Regions from separate parts of the Sinorhizobium sp. BG8 genome, predicted to be linked through region 3. Evidence: riboswitches for the same ligand, from Rfam matches in the RefSeq annotation. Region 3 holds a riboswitch; each other region holds the start of a gene.

Region 1 (7,046 bases), 1.7 Mb from region 3:
GCCGGGGCTGGGACCAGCGACGTGACGTCTGGTCAGGACGCATCCGGCGGTGCGGTCCAGTCGGAAGCGGAGCAGCGCAAACGCGCGGAAGAGGCTGCCGCCCAGAAGGCACGCGCCGAACAGGCTGCGACTGAAAAGGCACGGGCAGAAGCGGCGCGGGCCGAGCAGGCCGCTGCCGAGAAGGCTGCCGCGGCAGAAGCCGCTGCCGCCGAGGCGAAGTTGAAGGCGGAACAGGAAGCTGCGGAGAAGGCGCGCGCCGAACAGGCAGCCGCCGAAAAGGCAAGGGCCGAACAGGAAGCCGCTGCCGCCAAACTGAAAGCCGAACAGGAAGCCGCTGAAGCAAAGCTCAAGGCAGAGCGCGAAGCTGAAGAAAAGGCGAAAGCCGAGCAGGCGGCAGCCGAAAAGGCAAGAATTGAACGGGAAGCGGAGGCCGCTCGTCTCGCCGCCGAACGCGAAGCCGAGGAAAAGCTGAAGGCCGCCGAGGCGGAGGCCGAGAAACAGCGCTCCGAACAGGCCGCTGCCGAAAAGGTGAGGGCCGAGCAGGAGGCCGCCGAGGTGGCTGAAAAGGCGAAGGTGGAGCAGGAAGCGGCAGCCGTGCGTGCGCGGACAGAAGCCGCGGAGCGTGCAGCCGCTGCCGAAGAGGGCGTGAGGGCCGCGGCGGAAGAAGAAACACCTGCCGAGTCTGATAGCGTGACGAGCATACAGCAGTCCACCGCCGATGCAGAGGCTCCTGCCGAAGACGAACCGGCGATCGCAGGCGCGAACGCGGAATCCGATCAGATGAAGGCCGAGCAGGAGACTGCGGCAAAGGAGAAGGCCGCAGCCGAAAAGCAGGAGGCCAGACGCCTCGCCAAGATCGAGAACGACCGCTGGGAGAAGGCCGTTCTCGATGGAAAGCCCAAGGCCTTCGAGGCCTATCTCGAGACCTATCCGCAGGGTCGCTTCGCCGGAGAGGCACAACAGAGGCTGAGTGCTCTCGAACGGCGCAAAAACGATGGTGCGGAAGCGCAGGGTGACGACAGTGCCAATGATGTGATCGCGACCGCGCCGCTGCGCAAGCGTGAGACCGCACGGGCCTATGTCGACAGCCGGGAGGCTCATCTCTCTCCGGGTAATCGCGTGCAGGCGCAGCGCTGGCTGAGCCTTCTCGGGTTCGAGACCTATGGCGCGGACGGCGTCTTCGGGCCGCGCACGCGGTCGGCGATTGCGGGGTGGCAATCCTCCAACGGCTTTGCTGCTGACGGATATTTGAGCCGCAGGCAGTTCCGGGCACTTCGCGAATCGGCGCAGTTCGTCGCCCGGCGCAATACCTACAGGGAACCTCCTGCCTACGATCGCCGCTACGACGTCTACGAAGGTCCGGTCGACGGCTACTACGAGGGTCCTGTCGACGGCTACTATGACGGCCCAGCCTATGGCGGCAGTGTGATGGTCATTCCCGGGTACTGACGCTCGGGATGACGAGCGTGGTTCAGGCGCTATCGGCAAAGGCGGTGGCGCGCGGTGTCGATTGACTTCCGACCCACGCAGGCATAATCATCCAATCAATTGGATGGTTCTCCGATCCGGAAACGGAATGGAGAGTAAATGGGAATGTGAGAGGGTGGACCCATATCGGGCACTGCAATCACAGCCGACCCCGCGACTGTAGAGTGGCGAGGGATTTCCATCCGGCGTTTCGGAAAGGCGGCGCGGAGACATGGTGTCCCCGGGTTGGCCAAACCGGATCATCGGAAAAGCCACTGGGTGGCATTGTGATAAACCGGGCTGGACGCCTCTTTTTCTACGAATCGTCCGCCTTTCGCAATGCGATCACACCCGGGAAGGCGAGGAAGTCCCGCCGGTGCGTTCGCGCACCTGACGCCGCGAGCCAGGAGACCTGCCAACCAATGAAGGGCATGGTGCCCGATTGGGGGTTCTCCCCGTTGCCAGCACGGAGGTTGTCATGGCTGCGTCTACTACGTCTACCCTTTCTCTTTCTCTCAACGATCGTCTGCTCGCCGGTCTCGCCGCTCTTCTGATCGGTGGCTTCCTGGTGTTCGGGGCGGGGCTCGCCAATTCGTCTGTTCTGCACGACACGGCGCACGACACCCGTCACTCCTACGGCTTTCCCTGCCACTAAGGAGTTTCCATCATGATCGTCAAATATCTCCTGGCCGCTCTGGTGGCCGGGCTGTTCTCTGGCGTGCTGATGACGGCCGCCCAGGAGTTTCGCGTCGTTCCGCTGATCCTCCATGCCGAGGAATACGAGGGCAAGGAGCCTGCGCCCGCCGCGGGCGAAGTGCAGGAGCATTCGAGCCTGTCCCTGGGTGCGATCATCGGCGAAGCAGTCTCCTACTTCTCGCCGGTGACTCCCGCCTATGCGCATGAGGGCCACGAAGAAGAAGAGGGAGGCATCATGTTCGGCATGAGCCGCTTCTCCGGAACGCTTCTCGCCAATTTGGTGACGGGTGCCGGGTTTGCCCTGCTGCTCGCGGGCGTCAGCCTCGTAACCGGCAATGCAATCACCCTTTCGAACGGCGCGCTGTGGGGCGCGGGCGGCTGGCTTGCAGTCCATATGCTTCCGGCGATCGGACTGCCTCCTGAATTGCCGGGCTTCCCGGCCGCAGAACTTGCAGATCGGCAGGTCTGGTGGATTGCGACGGTCGTTCTTTCCGCCGTCGGCATCTATCTGCTGTGCCTCAAGAGCGGCCTTGTCGCGAAGATCGCCGGTGTCGTGCTCATCGCCGCGCCACAGGTCTATGGTGCACCGCAGCCGACCGACATCGCAAGTGCGGTACCGGCAGTCCTCGGAGCCGAGTTCGCAGTCGCCGCACTCGCCACGACGCTGTTCTTCTGGATCGTTCTCGGCCTGTCGCTTGGCCTTGCCAACGAGAAGATTGCGAAGGCAGCCTGATGACCAGCGTATCGCCCGGGGCCGTCCTGGTTCTGGGCGGTGCGCGTTCCGGCAAGTCGTCCTTTGCCGAGGGGTTGGTCCGTTCGAGCGGCCTTGCCATGCACTACATCGCGACGGGACGTGCCTGGGACGATGAGATGCGGACGCGGATCGATCAGCACCGGGCACGGCGCGGCCCCGACTGGGTCTCCCACGAGGAACCCCTCGAGCTGGCGGAGACCATCGCGACTGTTGCCGCACCTGATCGCGCCGTGCTCGTCGATTGCCTGACGCTCTGGGTGACGAACCTCATGCTCGACAATCGCGACGTCAGTGCGGCCTTTGCCGGACTTGCGTCGCAACTGCAACAGGCGCCCGGCCGCATCGTCTTCGTCTCGAACGAGGTCGGACTGGGGATCGTTCCGGAGAACCGCATGGCACGCGAATTCCGCGACCATGCAGGCCTGCTACATCAGATGGTGGCGTCGATGGCCACTGAAGTCTATTTTGTCGCGGCCGGATTGCCGCTGAAAATGAAGGGTTGAGCACAATGCTCCAGGAGAAGATTCCCGCAACCGTCATCACCGGCTTCCTTGGTGCGGGCAAGACGACGATGATCCGCAACCTGCTCCAGAACGCGGGCGGAAAGCGTATTGCGCTGATTATCAACGAATTCGGCGATCTCGGAATCGACGGCGACGTTCTCAAGGGTTGCGGCGCCGAGGCGTGCAGCGAGGACGACATCATCGAACTCACCAACGGTTGCATCTGCTGCACCGTCGCTGACGATTTCATTCCCACCATGTCGAAGCTGCTGGAGCGTGAAAACCGGCCGGACCACATCGTCATCGAGACCTCCGGTCTCGCCCTGCCGCAACCGCTCGTCGCCGCCTTCAACTGGCCGGAAATAAAGACCCAGGTAACGGTTGATGGAGTGATCACGGTGGTGGACAGCGCAGCCGTTGCCGCAGGCCGCTTCGCCGATGATCACGACAAGGTGGATGCAATTCGCGTCAACGACGAGAACCTCGACCATGAAAGCCCGATCGAGGAACTGTTCGAGGATCAGCTGACGGCCGCCGATCTGATCGTCCTCAACAAGACCGACCTGATCGATGCGGAAGGGCTCACGGCCGTGCGCAAGGAGGTTGCCTCCCGCACCGCGCGTCGCCCGACTCTCATCGAGGCACGGAACGGCGAGGTTGCCGCGGCCGTCCTGCTCGGTCTCGGCGTTGGAACCGAGGATGACATCGCCAACCGGAAATCCCACCACGAACTCGAGCACGAGGCAGGCGAGGAGCACAATCACGACGAATTCGACAGCTTTGTCGTCGAGCTCGGCCCGGTCTCCGATCCGGCTGCCTTCATCGATCGCCTGAAGGGCATCATCGCCGAGCATGACGTCCTGCGTCTCAAGGGGTTCGCCGATGTGCCCGGCAAGCCGATGCGCCTGCTGATCCAGGCCGTAGGCAGCCGCATCGACCAGTATTTCGAGCGCGCCTGGGCGACCGGCGAGGCACGCGGCACGCGGCTCGTCGTCATCGGTCTGCACGACATGGACGAGCAGGCCGTTCGCGCCGCCATCGCTGCGGCGGTCTGAGGCGGTCGTGGCCGCGTCGGCAAGAAGGTCTTCCGAAGCCCCTCCTGCAAGCGAGGGGCAGCACAGGGAAACCAAGGCTCGCATGCTTGCGGGAGCGGGATCATGCATCTTCTCCTAGCCCAGAAAGGCACAATCGCCGACGGAAGAGAGGCGATCGACCTCGGCCAGACGCCGGGAGATGTCCTGTTTCTGTCTGCAGCGGACACCGAGCTTGCTGCGATTGCCGCTGCGCACCGCGGGCGTGACGGCACGACGCGGTTGCGGCTCGCAAGCCTTGCGGCGCTCGCCCATCCGATGTCTGTCGACACCTATGTCGAGCGAACGGCACGGCACGCCCGGTTGATCATCGTGCGCGCCCTCGGCGGAGCGAGCTATTTCCGCTACGTGCTGGAAGCGTTGCACGCGGCCTCGGTCGCGCATGGCATTGCCATGGTCGCGCTTCCCGGCGACGACCGGCCCGACGACGGCCTTCTGCCGTTCAACCGCATCGACGGGGAGGATCGCGCGCGCCTTTGGGCCTATCTGAACCAGGGTGGCGCGGAGAATGCCGCGCGCTTCCTCGCCTATGCGGACGCTCTGGTTGGCGGAGACCCGAAGCCCGAGCCGGCTACGCCCCTTGAAAAGGCGGGGATCTGGTGGCCAGGCGAGGGCGTTGTGGGAATTGAACGGTGGCGTTCGCTCGCCGATCCGGAGGCAACGCGCCGCAAACCCGTCGGCGGATCTGTCGCTCCGGGCGACGGGCAAATCGGTGCCGCAGATCCGGCGCCCGCCACGGTCGCGCTGTGTTTCTACCGCGCCTATGTCCAGAGCGGGGAGACGCGTCCTGTCGAGATGCTGATCGAGGCGCTCGCGGACGAAGGCGTGCGCGCATTGCCGGTCTTCGTTTCCAGTCTGAAGGACCCGGATTCGATCGAGGTCGTGCGCGCGGCGTTCAAGACTGCACGTGTGGACGTGGTGCTGAACGCCACCAGCTTCGCGGTGTCTGCGCCGGGAGGCCAGCGCAAGCCGACAGTACTTGACGAGACCGGCGCAGTGGTGCTGCAAATCATTTTTTCCGGGTCGTCCCGCGACGCCTGGGAGAATTCCGGGCAGGGCCTGACGGCGCGCGATCTCGGAATGAACGTTTCCCTGCCAGAGGTCGACGGAAGAGTGCTTGCGCGGGCCGTTTCGTTCAAGGCTGCCGCCAGGTATGACGAAAGCGTGGAGGCAAACATCGTCGGGCTGGATCCCGTCGGGGATCGCATCCGCTTTGCGGTGGGGCTGGCGGTCAACTGGGCGCGCCTTCACCGGACCACACCCGATGCCCGCCGTATCGCCCTCGTCATGGCCAACTATCCGAACCGCGACGGGCGGCTCGGCAATGGCGTCGGCCTCGATACGCCCGCCGGGACGCTCGAAGTGCTGCGGGCGATGGCCTCGGCGGGCTATGCGGTTGCGGACCTGCCCCTCGATGGCGACGCGCTGATGGCCCACCTGATGGCCGGCCCGACCAATTCGGCGAGCGACGGTCGCGTGATCCGTGAAACGCTGTCCTTGAATCTTTACAAGGACTTCTTCGCGTCTCTTCCCGAATTGATTCAGGAAGGGGTGTCGGCGCGCTGGGGCGCTCCCGAAGACGACCCATTCGTGGTGGACGGCATGTTCGCGCTGCCGCTCGCCCGCTTCGGCGACACGCTGGTCGGCATCCAGCCGGCGCGAGGCTACAACATCGATCCGAAGGAAACCTACCATTCCCCGGATCTCGTTCCGCCCCATGGCTATTTCGCCTTCTACGCCTACTTGCGCCAGATCTACGGCGCGCATGCGATCGTGCACATGGGCAAGCACGGCAATCTCGAATGGCTTCCGGGCAAGGCGCTGGCGCTTTCCAGTGATTGCTATCCGGAAGCCGTCTTCGGGCCGACGCCGCACCTTTACCCTTTCATCGTGAATGACCCGGGAGAGGGCACGCAGGCGAAACGCCGTTCGGGTGCCGTCATCATCGACCATCTGACGCCGCCGCTTACCCGCGCCGAGACCTACGGCCCGTTGAAGGATCTCGAGGCGCTTGTCGATGAATACTACGACGCGTCGGGTGGCGATCCGCGGCGCATAAAGCTCTTGAGCAAACAGATCCTCGAGCTCGTCCGTGACATTGGGCTTGACCACGACGCCGGCATCGCGAAATCCGACGGCGAAACCGCGGCGCTGCAGAAGCTCGATGCCTATCTCTGCGACTTGAAGGAGATGCAGATCCGCGACGGATTGCATGTCTTCGGCGTCTCGCCGACCGGCGGCCTGCTCACCGAGCTTGCACTTGCACTTGCGCGGGTGCCGCGCGCTTTGGGCGAAGGCGGGGATTCGAGCCTGCAACGCGCGATCGCCGCCGACGCATTTTCCGGCTGCCCGCACTCGCAGGCCTTTGATCCGCTCGATAGCGTCCTTTCCGATCCCTGGAACGGGGCGAAACCGGAAATTCTCTCGGCCCAGTCCGATGCCGCCTGGCGCACGGCTGGAGATACCGTGGAGCGCATCGAACTGTTGGCGGCAAAGCTTGTCTCTGGCGAAATGGCGTGCCCGGCAGGGTGGGAA
Region 2 (7,046 bases), 140 kb from region 3:
GTGTCCCGGCTTTCCTCGAGAGCCTCGGGATTTTGCCGGACGACGCCCTGCAGACATTGACGTCCAGCGACACGCAGGCGTCGATCTTCGTTTCGAGCGACATCGTCCACGGAACACTGGTCGACTTCGAACGCACCTTCGACGAACTCACCAAGGAAATCGGCTGGCTCCATTTTGTGGTGACCGAAGACGTCATCGTAACGACACGGCTCCATCCGCTCAGAAGCGTCGACCGGGTGAAGGCCGCCCTCGAGAAGAACCCCAAGAACCGCCGCCCGATCGACATCTTCGAGATGCTGGTGATCGAGTTCCAGCGCACGATGATCGCGCTTGTCCTCGAGATCACGCAGGAACTGAACGCGATCGAGGATGCCGTGTATGGCGATCGCAGAGGCGACGAGCGGCGGCAACTGGCACCGCTGAGACGCACGGTCGTCCGGCTTCATCGCCACCTGCGTACCGTTCTGGCTCTGCTCCGCCGCGCGGGAGCCGCTGACGAGGACGAGGTTCCGGAGGGGTTCAACGACGTGACCGAGCGCCTGACCGGGCGACTGGAAACAGCGGACCGTGACGTCTTCGCGCTCCAAGAACGCGCGCGCCTCCTGCACGAGGAAATCGATTCGCGCCTGTCATCCGAGACAAACCGGCACCTGTATATCCTCTCACTGATGACAGCGTTTCTGCTGCCGCCGACGCTGGTAACCGGCTTCTTCGGAATGAACACGCACGGCCTGCCCTTCGCGAATGCGGAGCACGCGACCGCCATCGCCGTCACCTTCATCCTCGCGTCGATCGCCATTGCCTGGTGGGTATTGCGACGGGCCGGAATTCTCTGAGAGAAACGAAAAAGGCTGCCCGAACGGGCAGCCCATATTGAAGCGTATCTCCAGGCGGGCGCATGCGCCCTGGCGTTCATCCCTCACGAGTAGGGCGAGATGCACTGACGGCGAGGCCCGTAGTAAGGCTGGAACGTGTTGTCGTATTCTCTGTAGGAGCGGTAGCGGTTGTAGCACCAGTTGGTATGCGCATCTCCGCTGTAGACCCTCGTCCCGTAGCTGTTCCCGTAGTAGTTGTTCCAGCCGTAGTTATTCGCGATGGCGCCTCCTATGAGGGCACCGGCTCCAAAGGCTGCGAGCGGGAACCAGTAGCCATCGTAGTAGCGATAGCCCGGGTATCTGTAGGGATAGCCGCGATAACCATTATAGTAGCCACCGTAGTAGCCCCCATAGCCGCCGCGGTAGCCATTGTAGTAGCCGTTATAGTGCCTGTTCTTGCCATGGTAGCGATTGGCATAGTGACGGCCGTTATAGCGGTTCCAGTTCCGGTTTCCGCTATAGCGGTTCCAGTTCCGGTTTCCGCTATAGCGCCTGTTACCATAGTATCTGTTTGCGCCGTAGTTGCGGTTGCCGCGATAGTGGCGGTTGGCGCCGTGCCGTCCGCCGCGCGGAATCCACTTGCGGTTCTGGACCTGCAGGACGACGCCCTCACCTGCGGGCATCGCCGGCTGGGCGATCGTCGTGGCGGGGACAAAGGCTTGCGCGGGGGTGCCGGGGTGGCGGCGACAAACGCCGACAACGCAACTGCCATACACTTCAAACTTAATGACATGGCGTCTCTCCTTCCGGGTCCTCCAAGCTGTCATTAAACGCAGTATGAGCTATCCTTGTTCCATCCGATTCTGAAAACTGCCGAGATCACCAAGTCGTGAATGCCGACTTGCGGATTCACCACTCGTTAACTGTGGTAAAGCAAGATTTCCGGGGCAGGAGGTATCGGAAAAAGGGGAACATCCATGGCAATCGGATTCGTCTCGCGCTTTCTGTCCTTCCTGCTGATGGCGTCCCCACTGGCGGCTGCCGATCTGGAGCCCTGGAAGAAGCCCGACAATGCGATCGTCATAGACGCCTACGAGCTCAATGCGATCGACTGGGATGCGATGCTGACCGACAAGCGCATCGTGGGCTTCATTTCGAAAGCCTCCGACGGACTGCCTGAAAGCTTCAGCTGCAAGGGCGATCACAGCGGGGATACCTTCGCGCACTGCAAGACCATGTGGCGCAAATACGCCGTCAGCCGCGAACTCTACGAGACGCGCCGGCTCGTCGCCCGGGCGAACGGGTTGCTGTGGGGCGCCTATCACCTCGGCCGACCCGGCAATCCGGTAGATCAGGCCAATCATTTCCTCGACTACGCAAGCCCCCGCGCCGACGAAATGATGGTTCTCGACATCGAGGCCATCGATCCCGAACGTTTCATGTCGCTGGAAGACGCCCAGATCTTCGCCGGTCACGTCAAGGCGCGCACCGGCCGTTATCCTGTGCTCTACACCAATCACACGACGGCACGTCACATCGCCGCCAACCGGGACAAGTACACCATCCTCTCGCGCCTGCCGCTCTGGTATGCGCGCTATAAGCCCGGCATCAAGGGCGTCTTCCCCCTCGGCAACTGGGACAACTACGCGCTCTGGCAGTTCTCGGCCTCGCCGAACTGTTCCAAGCGCCGCTGTCCGTACCGCGTGAAGGGGGCGCTCAGCGACATTGATGTCAACGTGGCGTCGATGAGCGCTGCCGCACTCAGGAAGATCTGGGCCTTCGGCCAGCTCCTGCCCCAGAAGCCGTTCCCGCGTCCCGAGGAGACACTGATCGCTTCCGCAGGGGATAGCGCGCGCACGCCGTCCATTCGGGTGAAAACGCTGGATGCAAAGGTCGCTGCCGGTCTTTCGGCGCGCGCCGGATCGCGGCCGGACCTGTCGGTCGTTGCCGCCGTCACCGCGCACAGCATCGACCGCGCGGAGATCATCAGGGCCTCTGCCGCGGCGGGTTTCCGGTCAGCCACAACGGTGCAGGGCGGGCGCGGGGCAATCATCCCGCACAACGGCCGCGAAGTGACGCCGTTGAACTATCAGGACTTCTGAGGACGGCTACGCGACAGGCGCCGTCTGTTCGGCGCCTGCGCTGACTTTTCCTGGTGTCTTTTTCCGAAACCCGGTTCCCGCAGTGGGAGCCTGCCTCAGGCCTCGATCTGCACGTCGCCGAGCGGTCGCGAGCAGCATGCGAGGATGTAGCCTTCCTCGATCTCCTCGTCGAGAATGCCACCATTGTGGTTCATATCGACATCGCCAGACACCTTCATGACCCGGCAGGTGCCGCAGAGGCCGCCTTCGCAGGCCGCTCCGATGCGCACGCCAGCGGCGCGCGCGGTCTGCAGGATCGTCTGGCCGGGCTGACACTTGCCATCCTTGCCGGCCATGGTGAAGCTCACCGTGTGGAGCGCGGTCGGATCACTTTCGCCCGCACCCGCGCGGACAGCGAGTTCCTCCGCGGCAGGCGCTGCCGCCGGCTGGAAGCTTTCCTCATGATAGCGCGCCATGTCGAAACCGGCGCCTGCGAGCATCTCCCGCACGCCGCGCATGAACGGTTCGGGACCGCAACAGAAGACGGTGCGGTCCCTGAAATCGGGAGCAAGCAGCGAGAGCTTGGCAACGTCGATGCGTCCGCGCAGGCCATGCCATCCATCACGCGGATTGTGCCCCTCGACGACGAAGCCGAGGGCGAGATTGGGCATCTGCGCGGCAAGGCATTCGAGCTCGCTTCGGAAGAGGAGATCAGAGGGCGAGCGAGCGCAGGAAAGGAAGGCGACATCGCTCTGCGGTGCGCAATCCGACATCCACCGCGTCATCGACATCATCGGCGTCACGCCGGAACCGGCGGAGATGAACAGGTATTTTTCACCGGGATGGCGGACGAAGGAGAAGTCGCCGAGCGGCCCGAAGGCCTTCAGCGACATTCCCGGCTTCAGGTGATCGAACATCCAGCGCGTCCCGATGCTGTTCGCCTGTGCCTTGACCGTCACCGCCACGGAGAAGGGCCGCGACGGCGTGGAGGACAGCGTGTAGGTGCGCATCACCGGGTCTTCGGGCGTCACCGGCAGCTCCAGCGTCACGAACTGGCCCGGCAGGTAGCGGAACCAGTTCGCCTTGTCTGAGCGGAAACTGAATGTCATCACGTCCGGGGCTTCCACGGTCACGGCCGTGCATTCCAGCAGATGCTGGCGGTCGTTCCATGGCTGCAGTTCGTCGAAATGCCGGAAGCTGCTGGCGATCGTCATATCAGGCCACCCTTATCAGCGGATGGGCCTCGCCCTGGAGCCGCTCCTGCATGAAGTTGCAATACCACTCGACGAACTGCATCACGCCGCCCTCGTCCGCCGGCGAGTAGGGACCGGGTTCGTAGGCCGGCGAGCGAATGCCGAAGGCGTTTTCCTCGACAATCTGGCGGTCCTGGTCGTTGGTTTCCGTCCAGACGTGGGTGAGTTCCTCGAGCGTGTAGTCCACGCCCTCGACGGCATCCTTGTTAACCAGCCACTTGGTCGTGACCTGCGTCAGTTCGGGGCCGAGCGGCAGCACGCGGAAGGTGATGGCGTGATCGGCCAGCACGTGGTTCCAGGTCGTCGGATAGTGGAAGAGAAGAAGCGTGCCGATGTGGCTTGCGCTCACATCCGCCGAGAGCTGCTTCCTGACGGCGCGCTGGCCGGACATGGTGTAGCTTTCCGCATCGGCGATCAGCGGCATGCGTGCGGCGCGGAACTGGCCGGTCGCATCCATGCGGAACTCGCTCGGCAGGCCCGCCGCCTCGCATTTCGCCCAGTGCTCGGCGATAACAGGATCGTCCTTCGCTCCCTGCACGCCGGTCGCGCTCGGTGCTTCGGGATAGGTGCGGCAGAGTTCCGGGTGGTTGGCAGCACAATGATAGCACTCGCGGTTGTTTTCCCAGACGAGCTTCCAGTTGCCCTTCTCGATGATCGTGCTTTCGAAGGCGACCTTGGTCTCGCCGAGGCGGTGCTTTGCGAGATACGGCTCGACCAGTGCGCGGAAGGGGGCGAAATCGGGCGCCTTGTCGGCGAGGCAGATGAAGATGTAACCGCCTACGGTCTCGCAATGGATCGGCTTCAGGCTATGGGCGGAAGGATCGAAGTCTTCCGGCATGTGCCGGGCAAAGAGCAGGCGACCGTCGAGTTCATAGGTCCACTGGTGGTAGGGACAGACGAGCTTCGCAGAGGCACCCTTGTTCTGGGTGCAGACGCGAGAACCGCGGTGACGACAGGAGTTGTGGAGAGCCCGCACCGTGCCCTGGCGGTCGCGCGTTATGACAACCGGATAATCGCCGACCTGCACCGTGAAGTAGTTTCCCGCCCGCGGAATTTCGCAATCGTGGCCGATGAACAGCCAGTCGCGGTACCAGATCGTCTCAAGATCGAGCTTGTAGAAATCGGGATCGATGTAGAAGGCCTGATCGAGGCTGTATCCTTCGCGCCTGTTCCTTAGTCTGCGAAGCACGTCGCTGCGAATATCCATTGCCGGTTCCTTAAGCTCTCTGGTCTCGACCGGACGGGAGGGAAGGAACCAGCCTCAGGCATCCGGCAATGCCGGCCATGAACATGCAGGTCCGCATCCTGGCCGCCCGCCGCAGCCAACTCGGTTATCTGTTGTCATGGCTGGTTTCCGGGCTTCGGAGTTGTCCTTTTCGGACCACACGGCGCCTTCCCGGATTCTCATCCAGTGGCCCTTTGCCGTGATTGGCTCCATCACCGTTGCGGGGCAGCGCCGGAATTCAACCGGCTTCCCAATTCTCCGCCTTCCCTAAGAGGCGGCACCCTGACAAGCGGAACCTACGACGACGCAGGCCGCCCGCCCATGCCGGATTACGACATCGAATTCGGACTTCACGACAAGTCGAAAAGAGCGCACAGAAACGTTGATGCATATTTCGGCTGCTTAAACAGCAGGCTACAGAGAAATGTCAGATTTACTGACCTTTATTTGTGCAAATGCTCACTATTTCTCGCGGTATCCTTTTTACGACACACCTCCCCGCCCCTCGCGCGATTTCCGCGATAGCAAGCCCGGCGCAATTTCGGGCGGGTATGTAAGGAAGTATTGGTTAACCATCCCTGCATAGGATGGCCTCAGCAAGTGCGTAGAGGGAGCAGCGCCCGCGTGCAGCCCATGAAGAAGTTCAAATACTACGATGCCGTGGCCTACAAGCGCTCGGCACCCCCGTCCGCGTCACATACGGAATTCCTGCGCACCGGACGTATCGACCGGCGCAAGGAGAGCTGGAACGAGGTCGAGAAACGCTACCTCAGCTATGAAGAGGTCGCCATTCGCACGGGCCGCAAGCTCGAGAGGGCGGGCGAGGTCACGCATGACCGCATCAACGGCTTCCACCGTTCGATCCGCTTTCCGAAGCTGATCTTCCATCGCACGCTGCTGGCCACCCCGCACCTCGGCTACTGTCACATCACGGTCGCCAATTCGACCTTCGCGCAGTTCGAGAACGTGCAGTGGGCCTTCTACATGGCCAACTTCTTTTCGGAGATCGGCGAAGGCGACAGCTTCTTCCAGAAGATCAGCGACCAGCACGGGCGCATGTACTTTGCCGTTGCGATCAATCCGAGCGAGCAGGAAGGCCGCCTGGAAATCAACAAGAAGGTCCGCGGCAACGGCGTCATCTTCCGCACGCCCGACCCCCGGATCGCCATGAAGAATGTCCTGATGCTCGGCGCGCGCAACGAGGAACTGCGCAAGATCATCCGCACGCTTTGAACTTTTGGCCGGCAAGGATGTATCCGGGCTCACGAGGCCCGGTAGATCATCCATTCCTTGCCCGACTGTCCTTCGTCGCTATCCTTGTAGACGACCACGCGATCGCCTCCCTCATCGCGCGCGATCGCGAGTGCCTTTTCGGCGGCGCTGACGAGATCGAAGGAATTGCCCGCAAGATTGGACATGCAGAGGCCCGCTGACAGCGTGAGCGAGCCCAGCGCCCGCCCGGTCTGCGGGTGGCGCAGCGTCGCCATGCGCATTGCGCCGGAGATCAGCGACATCATCCTCAGGATTTCCGTCTCTTCCGAGGTATAGAAGAGGAAGCCGAAACGCAGGCCATCGAAGCGGACGGCGAGATCGCTCGCCGGAAACGCGGGCCTCAGAGCTTCGCCGGTGTAGCGGGCGATATGGTCGGAAAGAACCGCGATCTGCTGCGGCG
Region 3 (7,046 bases):
CAGGACCTTGATCGGCGCCTTGAACATTTCGACGAATTCGAGGAGCCCCTGCGTCGTGCGGTTGAGACCGCCGCTGTAGGAGTAGGCATCCGGATCGGCCTGGCTGTAGTTTTCGAGCTGCCGGATGTCGACCTTGCCGACGAGCGAGGAAACGTCCTGGTTGTTCTCGTCGCCCGGTTCTGTCTTGGTGATCCCGATCTGGCGCAGTCGCGAAGGCATGAGCTTCACGACGCTGAACTTGGAAATATCGCCACCGACCTCGTCGAGACGCTTGGTCGCCCAGGGCGAAATGAGGCCCGTCAGGCGTCGCCGGGCGATCCCGTACTTGTCTTCAAGCAGATCCGCCATGCGCTCGGGGTGGAAGAGACCGAGCGGACTTTCGAAGATCGGGCTGATCTTGCCACCCACCATGAGTGTGTAGATGGGGCGCAGTTCCATCAGTTTCTTGAGCCGCTCGGCGAGAGACGACTTGCCGCCGCCGACGGGTCCGAGCAGATAGAGTATCTGCTTGCGCTCTTCTAGGCCCTGTGCCGCATAGCGGAAGTAGCCGACAATTCGCTCGATCGTATCCTCCATGCCGAAGAAGTCGGCGAAGGAGGGGTAAATCTTGATGGTCCTGTTTGAGTAGATGCGGCCGAGCCTTTCGTCGGCACTCGTATCGATGAGGGTCGGCTCTCCGATCGCCTCGACCATCCGTTCTTGGGCTGTGGCATACATGCTTTTGTCATCACGACATGCAAGTAGATACTCTTGGAGACTGATCTCCTCTTGCGCAGTACTCGTGTAGATCTCTGAGAAGAGATTGAAGACGTCAGACTCACTTCTTTGCATCATGCTCTCCCGCGGCAAGCCGGTGTGATGTGAGACGGGATCGCTGCCTATCGGCTACTGCTTCGAGTGAACGGGGATTGGTACTGTAAGTTCCTTCACAAGATCGGCACTGGGATGCGTGCCAAAGCAGCAAACAACGGCGAGAATCCGCGTCATCGTTTCCGGATCGACCGATCGGCGACCGATCGAGCGGTGGGGACGGCGCCAAGTACGAATCATGATAACCCAGAACCATTAAGCGGTCGATCTTACAGAAGAAATTTCCCTCTATTGTTCATTCACGCCCTGTTACTCCTCATCAATTCGTCGTGAATCGCTTGGGGAAAACCGCCTTATTGTCCCGCCACGGCCACCCATTTGATGCTGCGGTGCAATAGCTGCGGGCGAATCACGTCCAACGCCGGTTGCGGAGAGGGGTGATTCGCGCTCGCCGATCCCCTAAGATTGCGGGGGCGTCTGACCGTCAGGATGGGAACTGCGGTCGAATTTCGAAAGGGGAGGCGTGATGGAACTTCCATATCGTTGGCTCAACGAGCCTGCACACTGGCAGGGCGATGCCCGGGTGCTGACGCTGCGCACGGATGCCCGCACCGATTTCTGGCGCGAGACATTCTATGGCTTCGTTCGCGACAGCGGCCATGCATTCCTTCGTCCCGTCACCGGGGATTTCACCGCGTCCGCGACGGTCACCGGAGGCTATGAGCAGCTCTACGACCAGGCCGGTCTGATGCTGCGCATCGACGAGGCGAACTGGATCAAGTGCGGAATCGAATATACGGACGGTCTGATGCATTTCAGCGTCGTGGTCACGCGCGGAGTGTCCGACTGGTCTGTTGTTCCGCTCCCGGACGTCGGTCCGACCGATCCCCTCTTTGTGCGGCTTACACGCCATGGCGACGCCGTGCGGGTTCAGTTCCGTTTCGGTGAGGCCCACTGGCAACTGGCAAGGCTTTGCCCCTTCGCCGCAGATGACGCCGAAGTTGGAGTGATGGCCTGTTCACCCGAGCGGGAGGGGTTCGAGGCAACGTTCCGAGATATTGCGGTCGGTCCGCCGATCGAACGGAACCTCCACGCAGAGTAAGCGCAAAACGTGTGAGACTGGCTCGCCTGCGAGTGCAGGCCGCTCGTGACCGAGGGCAGTGGTATTACCCATCCGCAGTCTTTGCGTCCGGATTGCGGCGGAGCTATTCGATTCTTGCATGCCTAATTTGCAATCGAATGCCTACCGCATGTGCGAAATAATGCCTATTTGAGCGTCAAGTTGAAAAGGAGAAGAAAAATGAACATTCGTCAGAAGATCGTTGAATATGCAAAGCTTCGCAAGGCTGTCCGTGAACTCCAGTCCATGGACGACCACGTGCTGAGCGACCTCGGGATCTCCCGTTCCCAGATCCGCGCTGCCGTCTACGGCCGCTGATATCGCGAGAAGTCGCAGCCGGTCACAACTGGCAAGCGCCTCGCCGACCGCCAAACCTCCGGCCAACCGGAGGTTTTTTTATGCCCGGTTGTCGGATTGCCCGACCCGGATGACGTCGTAGAGCGCGCCCCCCCGAGGCTCCGGGCCCTGCCGACGCGCGGAAACCATACGGCGCCATCTGCGGCCCGGGTCCTTCGCTATGGTCCCTCTATATGCGTGAAAAGAAACCGGAATCCTGTCTGCGACCTTCGCCGATACGGCTTGACCTCCGCCATGCCGGGCCGTTATGTGGTCGGCGACGGTTCCCCGACGATGACTCCGACGGGATTAATAGGGAACACGGTGCGGAAGACCCGAATGGGACCAAGACCGTGGCTGCCCCCGCAACTGTAAGCGGATTGTCGCCCATCCTCGTGACGCATCAGCGTCATGCCACTGCGAGTTGAAGATCGCGGGAAGGCAGATGGGAGGCAGATATCCGCGAGCCAGGAGACCTGCCGTCATGAGTTCACTCCAATGTCACGGGCGGGGATGCCCGGAACAGGATACGCCATGACCCACTTTTGCGCCGCCGTGCGCCTTGCTGCTTCTGTTTTTCCCCGTTCGTTGACTTCTTCAACCACGCAAATCGCGGACTGACATTGCCTGTCCGTGACCGAGCCGGTCCGCTTCGTTCGCGGCCGGCTTGCCGATCTGGGGAGATCCACCTGTGAAAACCATTCTTAGAAAATCCGTTGGCATCAGCCTTTGTGCTGTATCCATCCTTTTGACGTCGATGGGGGCCTCTGCCCTGGCGGCCGAAACGACCTACCCGCTGCGCCTCGACAATTGCGGGCGTTCGGTGACCTTCCAGAAGGCTCCGGATCGTGCCGTTGCAATCGGCCAGAGCAGCGCGGAAATCATGTACCTCCTTGGTCTTCAGGACCGGATGGTCGGCACCGCGGTGTGGATTGGGCCGGTCATCAAGGGCTTCGAGGAGGCCAATGCCAAGGTCGAGCGACTTGCCGACAACGATCCGAGCTTCGAGAGCGTGGTTGCCAAGAAGCCCGACATCGTCACGGCCCAGTTCCAGTGGCATGTGGGGCCGGAGGGTATCGTCGCGAAACCCGAGCAATTCGAGGAACTGGGTATTCCGGTCTACACCTCGCCTGCCGATTGCATCGGCAAGGACAATAGCGGTGGAGGCGATGGCGTGCGCCACACGGTCTTCACCATGGACCTGATCTACCAGGAAATCGCCGACCTGGCGCAGATATTCAATGTGCAGGAACGCGGCGAGAAGCTGGTTGCGGGGCTTAAGGCCCGCGAGGATGCGGCACGCAGGAAGATCGCTTCGGCGAACGGCAAACTCTCGGCCGTGTTCTGGTTCTCGAGCGCCGAACTCGACATCGATCCCTACGTCGCCGGCAGGAACGGCGCGCCCGGCTACATCATGTCGGCCCTCGGCATCCAGAATGTCATCGACAGCGAAGAGGAATGGCCGACCGTCGGATGGGAAACCGTCGCCAAGTCCGACCCGACGATCATCGTTGCGGGCAAGATGGAGCGCCGCCGCTTTCCGGCGGATGACGTCGAGGTCAAGCGTCAGTTTCTGAAGTCCGATCCCGTTGCAAGCCTCATGTCCGCGGTGAAGAACGGCCATGTCGTCGAAATGGACGCCCAGGCAATGAACCCGACGATCCGCACGATCGAAGGCATCGAGGTTCTGGCCGACGCGATCGAGAAATCCGGTTTGGGCCAGTGACCGGTGTGACCGCGTCATTGTCGCGGACAAGCGCCACGGTTCTGGCGCTTGTCCTGCTCGTTGTCGCGCTGTGGCTTGGCGCGGCAATCGGCGAGACGGCCATACCCATGGACGTGGTTGCCAAGACGGTTGCCAACCGCCTCTGGCATGCGGGCTATTCTCTGGACCCCATCGACGAGGGCATCATCTGGAACTACCGCCTGAGCCGCGCGGTCGTTGCCGCCTGCTGCGGCTCGGCCCTGGCTGTGTCCGGGGTCGTGTTGCAGTCGCTTCTGCGCAACCCGCTTGCCGACCCCTACATCCTCGGCATTTCGGCAGGTGCATCGACGGGAGCGGTCAGTGTCGCCATTCTCGGTTTCGGCAGCGGACTGCTCACGCTGCCGATCGGTGCGTTCTTCGGCGCGCTTGTTGCCTTCGGCCTTGTCAGCCTGCTCTCCATGCGTGCCGGGAGAGGCACGGGCGCGATCATTCTGGCAGGCGTCGCTGGTTCGCAGCTCTTCAATGCGCTGACGTCCTTCATCGTCACCAAGGCCGCAAACGCCGAGCAGGCGCGCGGCATCATGTTCTGGCTGCTGGGCAACCTCTCCGGGGTTCGCTGGCCGGATGTGTGGCTCGCATTTCCCGTCGCGATTGTCGGGTTTGTCATTTGTCTATGGCATTCGCGGGCGCTCGATGGCTTCACCTTCGGGTCAGAGTCTGCCGCATCTCTCGGCATCCCGGTTCGCCGGGTCTATGTCGTGTTGATTGGTGCCTCGGCCATGGTGACTGCTGTGATGGTCAGCATCGTCGGTTCAATCGGTTTTGTCGGGCTGGTAATACCCCATGCGGCGCGCATGATCGTCGGTGTCCGGCACGGTTTCCTGTTGCCGGCCTCGGCCCTCATTGGGGCCGTGTTCATGATCGCGGCCGATATCCTGTCCCGCGTCATCATTCCCGGACAGGTCCTGCCGATCGGCGTGATCACGGCGCTTTTCGGTGCACCGGCCTTCGCCTTCATTCTGGGACAGCGGAGGGCTGCTGCATGAAACTCTCCGCACGCGAGGTCTCATGGTCGGCCGGGGGTGTCTCCATCCTGGAAGGCGTGTCGCTTGATATCGTTCCCGGCGAGTTCCTGGGTATCGTCGGGCCGAACGGTTCCGGCAAGACCAGCCTGATGTCCCTGCTTGCCGGTATCCGGCGACCCCGGTCCGGCACCGTGCTCCTGGATGGACAGCCGATGCAGGATCTTGGACGCCGCGAGGTCGCACGATGCCTCGCGCTGGTCGAGCAGCAGGCCGAGACGGGCGAGCGGATAACGGCGCGCCAGGCGGTCGAACTTGGCCGCACGCCCCATCTCGGCGCTCTCTCGCCCTGGTCGATCAAGGATGACGGCATCGTCGACGAGGCGATCCGCAACGTCGACATGGCGCAGTTTGCGGGGCGCATGTGGCATACGCTGTCCGGTGGAGAGCGTCAGCGCCTCCACATCGCGCGTGCACTGGCACAACAGCCCAAGATCCTGCTCCTGGACGAACCGACGAACCATCTCGATATCGGCCACCAGATAGGTTTGCTGCATCTGGTTCGGCAACAGGGGCTGACGGTGGTCGCCGCGCTCCACGATCTCAACCATGCCGCCATGTTCTGTGATCGCATCGCCGTCATGAACGGCGGCCGCATAGCAGCACTGGGCCGCCCGCGCGCGGTGCTGAATGCCGAACGCATTCATACGGTCTTCGGCGTCGACGTCCATGTCGAACATGAAGGCGAGCATGGCTGCCATATCCGCTATCGAGCGCCCGGATTTTCAACGACCGAACCAGAACTGGCCAGAAGATTTTCATGACTGCGTTATTCAAAGCATTGTGCGTCGCTTCGATTGCATTCGCCGCCCCGCCGTCCGCCCTGGCCGAGACCTTCGAGGTCCGGATGCTGAACCGGGGCGAGAAGGGATCCATGGTTTTCGAGCCGGATTTCCTGGCGTTGAAGTCCGGAGACAGCATCAGGTTCATCGCCACGAACAAGAGCCACAACGCCGCCACCATCGACGGGATGGTTCCGGACGGCTATCCCGGGTTCAAGGGCAGGATCAACGAGGAGATCACGGTACGGTTCGATCAGGCCGGTTTCTACGGCATCAAGTGCTCTCCGCACTACGGCATGGGCATGGTGTTGCTGGTCAAGGTCGGCGACGCGCAGTTGCCGGAAAGCTATCGGGCGATTGATTTCCCCGCCCGTGCGAAGCCGCGCTTCGAAGCTCTCTTCGATGCAGTGACCACGGCGGCCGCGGCACCATGATGTACGCCGCAGGGGTCAGCCGGCATCTCAAGAAGTGCAGGTTGTAATCCGGTCGCGTACGTATTTTTCGCGCGTCCTGATGTGTATGATGGGTGGAAACTATGCCGGCGCCGGGGTTTGGCCGGAACTGTTGCCATACTGGCCCGTGACCTGCGGCAAGGAGCGTGATTTGCGCCTCATCATCGGTATTCTGGCTTTTATCCTTTTCTCAGTTTCCATTGCCGTTGCAACAACCTGGGCAACCCTTGCGCTGTGGTATCGCCTGCCGGCGCCGGAGCTTGTGAGAGCCGTTGCGTCCTGTGTCGCAGCTCTGGCGGGTCTGGCGACGATCGTCGCCCTGCTCACGCGAATGCGGATCCGGGCCGTCGTCCTCTTTCTTGTCGCATTCGCGGGTGTGCTGGGCTGGTGGAGCACGATAAAGCCCCCCGCAAGCGCTGACTGGGCGCCGGACGTCGCACGCCAGGTGACGGGATCGCTCGAGGGTGACACGCTGACGCTTACGGACGTGCGGGATTTCGAATGGCGCAGCAAGACCGACTTCACCGAACGCTGGACGACGCGAACCTACGATCTCAACGGCTTGCGATCGCTCGACCTGTTCATGTCCTACTGGTCGGGGCCGGACATCGCCCATGTCATCATGAGCTTCGGGTTCGAGGGTGGCGAGTACCTTGCCTGGTCGGTGGAGGTGCGTCGGCGGGTCGGTGGCCAGTTCTCGCCCATTGCCGACTTTTTCAAGAGCAATGCCCTGGTGATCGTGGCGGCTGACGAGCGCGA
Region 4 (7,046 bases), 1.5 Mb from region 3:
GCCTCCTGATCTCCCAGCGCGGCGCGACCTTCTTCACCGATACCTACGTCACGTTCGACCCGTCGGCCGAGGAAGTCGCCGAGATGACCATAATGGCGGCGCAGGAAATCCGCCGCTTCGGGATCACGCCGCGTGCCGCTCTCGTCTCGCACTCGAACTTCGGCTCACGCGATTCCGTCAGCGCCTCGAAGATGCGCAGGGCTCTCGATATCCTCAGGGAAATGGCTCCGGAACTAGAGGTCGACGGCGAAATGCATGGTGATTCCGCCATCTCGGAGTCGCTTCGCCAGCGCGTCATGCCGAACAGCACCCTTTCAGGCGAGGCCAACCTGCTCGTCTTCCCGAACCTCGATGCCGCCAACATCACGCTGGGTGTCCTCAAGACGATGACCGACGGTCTGCACGTCGGGCCGATCCTGCTCGGCACCGCCATGCCGGCCCATATCCTGTCGCCATCTGTAACCTCGCGCGGCGTGGTCAACATGGCGGCACTTGCCGTGGTCGAGGCTTCGTTCCCCGCCTAGCGCGGGGCGCCGCCGACTGTGTCCGGTAAGTTCGCCAGAGCGCGACCGGGCACACCGGGTTTAGGCAGAGCGAATTTGCCGGTCTGCGGCATCAGAAAATGCAAAAGGCCGGACATCACCTGTCCGGCCTTTCGATTTTGGTGAGCAATCTTCAGAGGTTTCGGAGCCTGTCCGACCACTCTTCCGCCTTGCCGGCGCCGGCGGCCTTCCAGGGCGAACCCTTCAGCCCCAGCCTCTCGCGCAGTCCCATGGCGTTGATGATCAGGCGATTCATGCGCGTCCTGATGGCCGGAAGCGATGCAACATGCATTCCGGTGAACGGCAGGAAGGGATTGCGGCGAAGCGATCCATAGATCTCGATCCGCGTCGTGGTCTTGTAGCTCGGGCAACGGGCATGGAAACCGTGCGTGTCGGCGACGATCAGCGTGTTCGCCTTCACCACCATCCTAACCGGCTGGCCGTAGCCGAGTGCGCCCAGCTCGTCGGGCATGATCCGCAACGAACCGCGCGCCGAATACTTGTTTTCGATCGTATCCGAATTCTCGCTGATACGCCGCTCCCAGGCCATCCGCTGATCGGTGACCTTGTGCGAACCGGGCACATACGAAAACGGGCCGTCCTCGTCGCCAACATCCTTCAGAAACAGCCATGCCTTGGCGGTCGGCTGGAACGTGTCGCTGTGCAGCGCGGTTTGCGGGTCGACGCCCGAGTGCGTGACCGCCGACGGCAGGGCCATCACCACCTGGACAACAAGCAGCGGTTCGCCGGCATGCGAGGAAACGTAGCGCAGCAGGTTCTTGATCCGCGGATCGTTGCGGGCCGCCTTGAAGCCCGGCCGGCTTTCCAGATCCGCGTCGTCGATCAGAGCGCGCCGCGTTACCGTCGAGCCCTGCAACATGTCGAAGCGGTCGAAATCGCTCGTATCGAGTTCCTTCTGGACCTGCGCGAAAACCTCCGGCGACAGAAAGTTCTCGATTTTGACGAAGCCATTCTCTTCGTATTGCCGGCGGTGGTCGGCCGATACACTCCCTGCCAGCGACTTGCGGCGCCAGTCCGCCATCTTCATCGCGATCGAGACGCGCTTTTCGTGCAGTCCCATGCGGTTCAGCCGCTTGCTGCCGATGATGGGATTGTCGGCGAAGGATTTGGCGCCCGATGCAAGCTGCAGCGCGTAGAGCGGGCTCATGAGGACGGAAGAAATTCGCATGCCTACCTGCCAATGGTTCAAATGAATGCCGCGCCACTTCGGGGCGCCTTCTGCCGGATGACGAGGCATCTCGGGCTCGACATTCCTGCTACACTACAGCCCGAAAGAGATCAATTCTGCGGCCATCCATCAACATGAATTGTCAACTCCAGTTTTTCCATTCCTCGATCTCCGCGTTGTTCGTTAATCACAAAATCGGGAGCATATTGCTCTTCACCGCCAAGATCTTATGATCGTCGCCACACGCGGTGGATTGCAGCTTGGGGCCGTCGGACAATCGAAAATCACCGGGATACTTAGCCGTGAACATGCGCTATCGCTTGCTGGTCGTTGTCGCGATGGGTCTGCCGCTTTGCCTTTCTGCCGGCACCGCGGCTGCGTCCCCCGTCTGCGATCGGCTGCTCGCGCACCTCTCGGCTGTTCCGGAAGCCGTTCCCGCCAGTGATGACGTCCGCAGCTATGCCGGTGCCGTTGCCCGCCAGAACATCGAGCTCAGGAAGGTGAAGAGCGACATGCGTCGCCTCGGCTGCAGTTCGGATAGCGTGGCGGTTTACGGCGGTGAGAACGCCGATCAGTGCGATGCGCTGGTCTCGACCGTCGAAAGGATGGAGCGCAACCTCCAGATCCTGGACAAGAAGCGCCGCGAGTATGCGATTTCGGGTGGCACCCAGAATGTGCGCAGGCGGCTTCTCGCGGCACTCGATTCCAACGGCTGCAATGACGCCGGCCGGGATTTCATGCCGACAGCGGCCACGGATGACTTCGGCGATACGGATCCGGAACTCACGCTTTCGATGCCGATGGACGACTCCCTCCCCACGGAGGACATGCCTGAGGGCGCGGCCTTCCCGGGATTGCGGCATTTCGGCGATCCGTCGGTCGAAGGCGGGCTGCGCACTGTCTGTGTCAGGACCTGCGACGGCGGTTTCTTCCCGATTTCCACCGGCGCCTCACCGCTCGATTTCCGTCGCGACCAGAGGGTCTGCGCGATGATGTGCCCCGAAACCGAGACGGAACTCTACTACCACGCGCTTTCCTCACCGGAATCAGGGGATATGGTTTCGACGGTGACCGGCAAGCCCTACTCGACGCTTCCTGCGGCCTTCGCCTACCGGACGCGGGATCTGTCCAAGCCCGGGTCCTGCGGCTGCGACCTGTCTGCCTACTATCGCAAGGTCCTCCAGCAGGAAAACGCCCTTGCCGGCAGGAACCAGGACCAGGCGACAGCCACGGGTCATCTCGTGGAAGAGGGAACGGGGTCCGTCACCACCATCCGCTCGAAACCCGTGCCGAAGCCCGCCGAGGCCAAGAAGGAAATCATCGAGCGCCCCTATGATCCCGCGTCGCGAAAGGTAAGGACCGTCGGTCCGACCTTCCTCCCCGAAAACGAATCGGCCATCGACCTCAGGAATCCCGCCGAGCCGGGCGTACACTGATCTTCCGCAGCGCCGGACGCTCTACCCCTGCCAGCGATCCTCGTAGATGAGTTCATCGAGTTGCAGGCGCTGGCGCCAGCCCTTCACCGCAAGCTCCGGCTCCCGGTAGAGCTCGTTCACATACCCGACGCAAAGCCAGGCGACGATCTCGACGTGCGGCGGGATGCCGAGGAGCGAGCGGATGTCGGCGTCGTTGAAGATACTGACCCATCCGACCCCGATCCCTTCCACACGGGCCGCGAGCCACAGGTTCTGCACCGCACACACGGTGGAATAGACGTCCATGCGCGGATTGTGGGTGCGGCCGAGGATGACCTTGCCGCCGCGCGTCGTATCGCAGGTGACGCAGATGCTGAGCGGTGCTTTCAGGATACCCTCGAGCTTCAATGCCCGATAGCGGTCGCGCTGCTTGCCGGTGAACATCGCGGCCGCCTCGGCGTTGGCGCGCTCGAAGGCGCGGTGGGCCTCGGCAAGCACGTCGCGGCTGCGAACGACAATGAAGTTCCACGGCTGCATGAAGCCCACCGACGGCGCGCTGTGGGCAGCGCCAAGCAGGCGGCGCAAGAGGTCGTCAGGCAGCGGATCGGGCAGGAACTGGTCGCGCACGTCCCGCCGCGTTTCGATCGCGCGATAGACGGCACTTCTGTCGGCAGCCGAAAAGGCTCCCGCACGGACCATCTGGTCCTCCGGATGAGGTCGCATCGTCTTCTCCCCAACAATGCACGACCTCCCACCGTCCGCGTGGGTTCGGTCCATATTGTCCGGCCGGTCTTCTGGCTTCGGATCGACCGACTGAACCTGCCTTCCCGGTCAAAAGACCAGTGGCGTGCCATGAAGGAGCAAGTCCCTTCATGCGGTACAGCCGTCCCCGTCACAGCGCTGGGCGCGCTCCGGACCTGGCACCGAAGCACCGCACCGGATTCCCGATTCTCCCGCCTTTCGGCAGGCACCTGACGGCGGAATATCTACACGGGTCCAATTCCGGCTCAAGCCTCGGAAGCGGCGTCCGGATGTCGTTTCGGCGGGTAAGAAGCGACAATCCGGACGCCGCAGGCGTCGGTTCGTGAGTGTCTCTCGAAAGTCGACACCTGCTTCGGGAGAAGACCCGCGGCAAATCGGGAGAATCGCAACGCGCTTTCAGGCGGCTCTTGCGCTCTTGGCCGCAGCCTGCTCGGCCGCCCCTGCAAGGATCGCCCGATTGCGGCCCGCATTCTTGGCCGCATAGAGCGCAGCATCGGCCGTCACCGCGATTTCGTGGGCGCTCTGCCCGTGCGCCGGATAGCAGGCAATCCCGGCACTACTTCCGACACACAGCATCTGCCCCTCGAAGGCGACCGGCACCTGTGCGTCGCGCACGAGCCCCTCGGCGATTGCCAGCAGCGTCTCGCGCCCGATGTCCCCAGGCAACCACACGGCAAACTCATCGCCGCCAAGGCGCGCGACCGTTCCCATCATTCCGATGCGCTCGCGGAAACGCGCCGAGACCGTCCGCAGCACCTCATCGCCGGCCGCATGGCCGTGGCGGTCGTTGACGGCCTTGAACATGTCGAGGTCCATGGCGAAGATCGCAAAGGGCTTGCCCGGCGTGGTACCGAGCGCCTTCCTGATGGTCTTGTCGAACCCCGCACGGTTCTGGAGCCCCGTCAGTGGGTCGTGGACCGCCAGGTACGAATGGCGCGCCTCGCTTTCCTGCAGCGCCTTCACGAGCTTGGAGAATCCGTGGGCGATGAACGTCATGACAGCGATGAAGGCAAGGACAAGGACGCCGATCAGCGGGGTCGCCAGGCCCCACACATGCGTGCCGGGCCGTGTGGGCCGCCACGAGGCGACCATGGGGTTGTAGTCGTCCCCGCCGACGGCCGTAAGCAACAGTTCGGGGTCGGGATCAACGATCGCGGAGAAGCCCAGTTCGGAGAGCCCGAGCCTGGTCGAGGCGCTTTCGAGCATTTCTCCCGAAATCGGCTTCACGGTCACCATCAGCACGGGTTCGTTCCTGACCGCCGGAATGATCAGCGACCGCGGCACCACTGCCTGCACCACGACGATGCTCATGGCGCCGTCGATCATCCTCAGCCCCGCAACGTGAATGTTGGGAAGGGCCGGCGACAGGAAATTGTGGTGGCTTGCGTCCCGTGCGATCTGCCAGCCGCTTTCGCTGGGGATGAGCGCGGCATAGTAGGCGCTTGTGGCGCGGGCGGTCAGGTCGCTGACCCATTGCAGCAGGTTGCGCGCCTTGCTGTTTCGCTCGACGATGCCCTGATGCATCGACAGGACCGTCTCGCCGTCCGACCGCACGAAAACCATCCACGAGAACCCGAAGTCGGCCCACAGCCAGTCGCGCATGTGGGTGCGGATGAAGTCGTCGGTGAAATAGCCCTTCGACAGTTCCTCGTAGCTCCTGTCCCAGAAGGACATGGAACTCTGATAGAGCACGACCTGCTCCATCTGGTGGCTGAACTCGTTCCTGACGAGCCTCTTCTCGATGTCCCCGGTGAACTGGTTCGTCTTGCGCACGGCATAGTCGAGCACGATGAAGTTCGCGAAGGCGAAAAGCACGACGATGAAGACCGCCGCCATTCCGATAATTCCCTTCATCCTGCCGCTCTGGGCAAGTGCAGCCTTCCCGGTAACCTCGACCATGAAAAACCCCGGTCTCTGCGCGGCGCCGCACCACGCATTCTTCATTCCCAGGGGTATGGAGGGAAAGGCGGGAAAATTCGCTTAAATTCGTTGGTGAGCAAAGACTTAAATTCAGCACCGCTTTTTGAGGCTAGCGCGAATCCTTCAAGCCGGGCGGGCGTAGCGCACGTAGGCGAACGCAGTACCGTCCGGTGACCAGTTCGGCACGTTCACGCTCCCCTGCCCGCCGAAGAGCTCGAACAGGATGCGCGCGTCGTTGCCGTCGGGATCCATCAGGCGGAGCCGCACATCAAGGTCGCGGGGATGATCGAACACGTCACCGTCATACGACAGAACCAGCAGATGCCTGCCGTCGGGCGAAGGATGCGGGAACCAGTCCCCGTAGAGACTGTCGGTGATCCGCGTCACGTCCGATCCGTCCGGGCGGACCCGGAAAATCTGCATGCGCCCGGTGCGGCTCGAATTGAAATAGATCCAGGAACCATCGGCCGACCAGTCGGGACCGTCGTTCCGGCCCTCCCCGTTCGTCATCCGGCGCTCTTCGCCGCCATCGGCAGGGATCGTGTAGATATCGAAGACGTCGTTTCGGATGCCGCAATAGGCGAGCGTCGATCCGTCCGGCGACCAGCCGTGCCAGTAGGAGGGAAGATTTCGGGTGACGAGCCGCGGCGCTCCGCCTTCGGCCCGCAAAACGTAGATGGCGGCCTTGCCGAATTCCGTCTTGTCGGTGATCGCAAGCAGCCCGCCGTCCGGCGACAGACCATGGTCGTTGTTGCAGGTAACGGCAAAGCCGGTGTCGATCCGCTCGAGCTCGCCCCCGGAGACGGGAATGCGGTAGAGAAGGCCATCGCCGTTGACGATCAGGAACTGCCCGTCCCGCGAATAGTTGGGCGCCTCGACCAGCCTGTCCGTCTGCAGCACCACGCGGCTGCTGCCCGTTGTGAGCGAATAGATCTCGACCGAGCTGCGCATGCCACCCCGCCTTCTACCGGTCGCGGAACCGGTTGGTGATCGGATAGCGCCGGTCGCGCCCGAAGTTCTTCTTGGTTATCTTCACCCCCGGCGCCGACTGGCGGCGCTTGTACTCGGCGATGTAGAGCAGGTGCTCGATCCGGTGAACCGTCGCCACGTCATGACCGCGCGCGACAATCTCCTCCGTTCCCATCTCCAGCTCGACCAGGCATTCGAGAATATCGTCGAGCGCGGGGTAAGGCGGCAGCGAATCCTGGTCCGTCTGGT

The links. A riboswitch is a leader RNA that binds a small molecule or an ion and turns the genes downstream of it on or off. The one in region 3 is predicted to bind cobalamin.
Region 1: linked by a shared signal. The riboswitch ahead of F3Y30_RS15620 (CbtB-domain containing protein) and the one ahead of F3Y30_RS07520 (ABC transporter substrate-binding protein) in region 3 are both predicted to bind cobalamin.
Region 2: linked by a shared signal. The riboswitch ahead of F3Y30_RS08180 (aromatic ring-hydroxylating dioxygenase subunit alpha) and the one ahead of F3Y30_RS07520 (ABC transporter substrate-binding protein) in region 3 are both predicted to bind cobalamin.
Region 4: linked by a shared signal. The riboswitch ahead of bluB (5,6-dimethylbenzimidazole synthase) and the one ahead of F3Y30_RS07520 (ABC transporter substrate-binding protein) in region 3 are both predicted to bind cobalamin.

The regions. Positions count from the first base shown of each region.
Region 1 is NZ_CP044011.1:3,304,894-3,311,939, reverse strand. Features, by position in the region: gene F3Y30_RS15625 (peptidoglycan-binding protein) at 1-1,449, shown strand, start outside; cobalamin riboswitch at 1,537-1,902, shown strand; gene F3Y30_RS15620 (CbtB-domain containing protein) at 1,946-2,122, shown strand; gene F3Y30_RS15615 (CbtA family protein) at 2,135-2,896, shown strand; gene cobU (bifunctional adenosylcobinamide kinase/adenosylcobinamide-phosphate guanylyltransferase) at 2,896-3,420, shown strand; gene cobW (cobalamin biosynthesis protein CobW) at 3,426-4,475, shown strand; gene cobN (cobaltochelatase subunit CobN) at 4,578-7,046, shown strand, end outside.
Region 2 is NZ_CP044011.1:1,770,187-1,777,232, reverse strand. Features, by position in the region: gene F3Y30_RS08200 (transporter) at 1-836, shown strand, start outside; gene F3Y30_RS08195 (BA14K family protein) at 920-1,498, opposite strand; gene F3Y30_RS08190 (GH25 family lysozyme) at 1,772-2,917, shown strand; gene F3Y30_RS08185 (hybrid-cluster NAD(P)-dependent oxidoreductase) at 3,013-4,110, opposite strand; gene F3Y30_RS08180 (aromatic ring-hydroxylating dioxygenase subunit alpha) at 4,112-5,356, opposite strand; cobalamin riboswitch at 5,477-5,674, opposite strand; gene F3Y30_RS08175 (DUF6656 family protein) at 6,008-6,607, shown strand; gene F3Y30_RS08170 (diguanylate cyclase) at 6,637-7,046, opposite strand, start outside.
Region 3 is NZ_CP044011.1:1,630,828-1,637,873, forward strand. Features, by position in the region: gene F3Y30_RS07505 (PrkA family serine protein kinase) at 1-831, opposite strand, end outside; gene F3Y30_RS07510 (DUF1349 domain-containing protein) at 1,337-1,912, shown strand; gene F3Y30_RS07515 (DUF1127 domain-containing protein) at 2,111-2,248, shown strand; cobalamin riboswitch at 2,531-2,765, shown strand; gene F3Y30_RS07520 (ABC transporter substrate-binding protein) at 3,024-3,992, shown strand; gene F3Y30_RS07525 (iron ABC transporter permease) at 3,989-5,017, shown strand; gene F3Y30_RS07530 (ABC transporter ATP-binding protein) at 5,014-5,817, shown strand; gene F3Y30_RS07535 (pseudoazurin) at 5,814-6,269, shown strand; gene F3Y30_RS07540 (DUF4105 domain-containing protein) at 6,439-7,046, shown strand, end outside.
Region 4 is NZ_CP044011.1:3,169,265-3,176,310, forward strand. Features, by position in the region: gene F3Y30_RS14980 (NADP-dependent malic enzyme) at 1-524, shown strand, start outside; gene F3Y30_RS14985 (phytanoyl-CoA dioxygenase family protein) at 676-1,731, opposite strand; gene F3Y30_RS14990 (DUF2865 domain-containing protein) at 2,040-3,167, shown strand; gene bluB (5,6-dimethylbenzimidazole synthase) at 3,189-3,869, opposite strand; cobalamin riboswitch at 3,913-4,136, opposite strand; gene F3Y30_RS15000 (diguanylate cyclase) at 4,305-5,807, opposite strand; gene F3Y30_RS15005 (PD40 domain-containing protein) at 5,952-6,779, opposite strand; gene F3Y30_RS15010 (NAD+ synthase) at 6,793-7,046, opposite strand, start outside.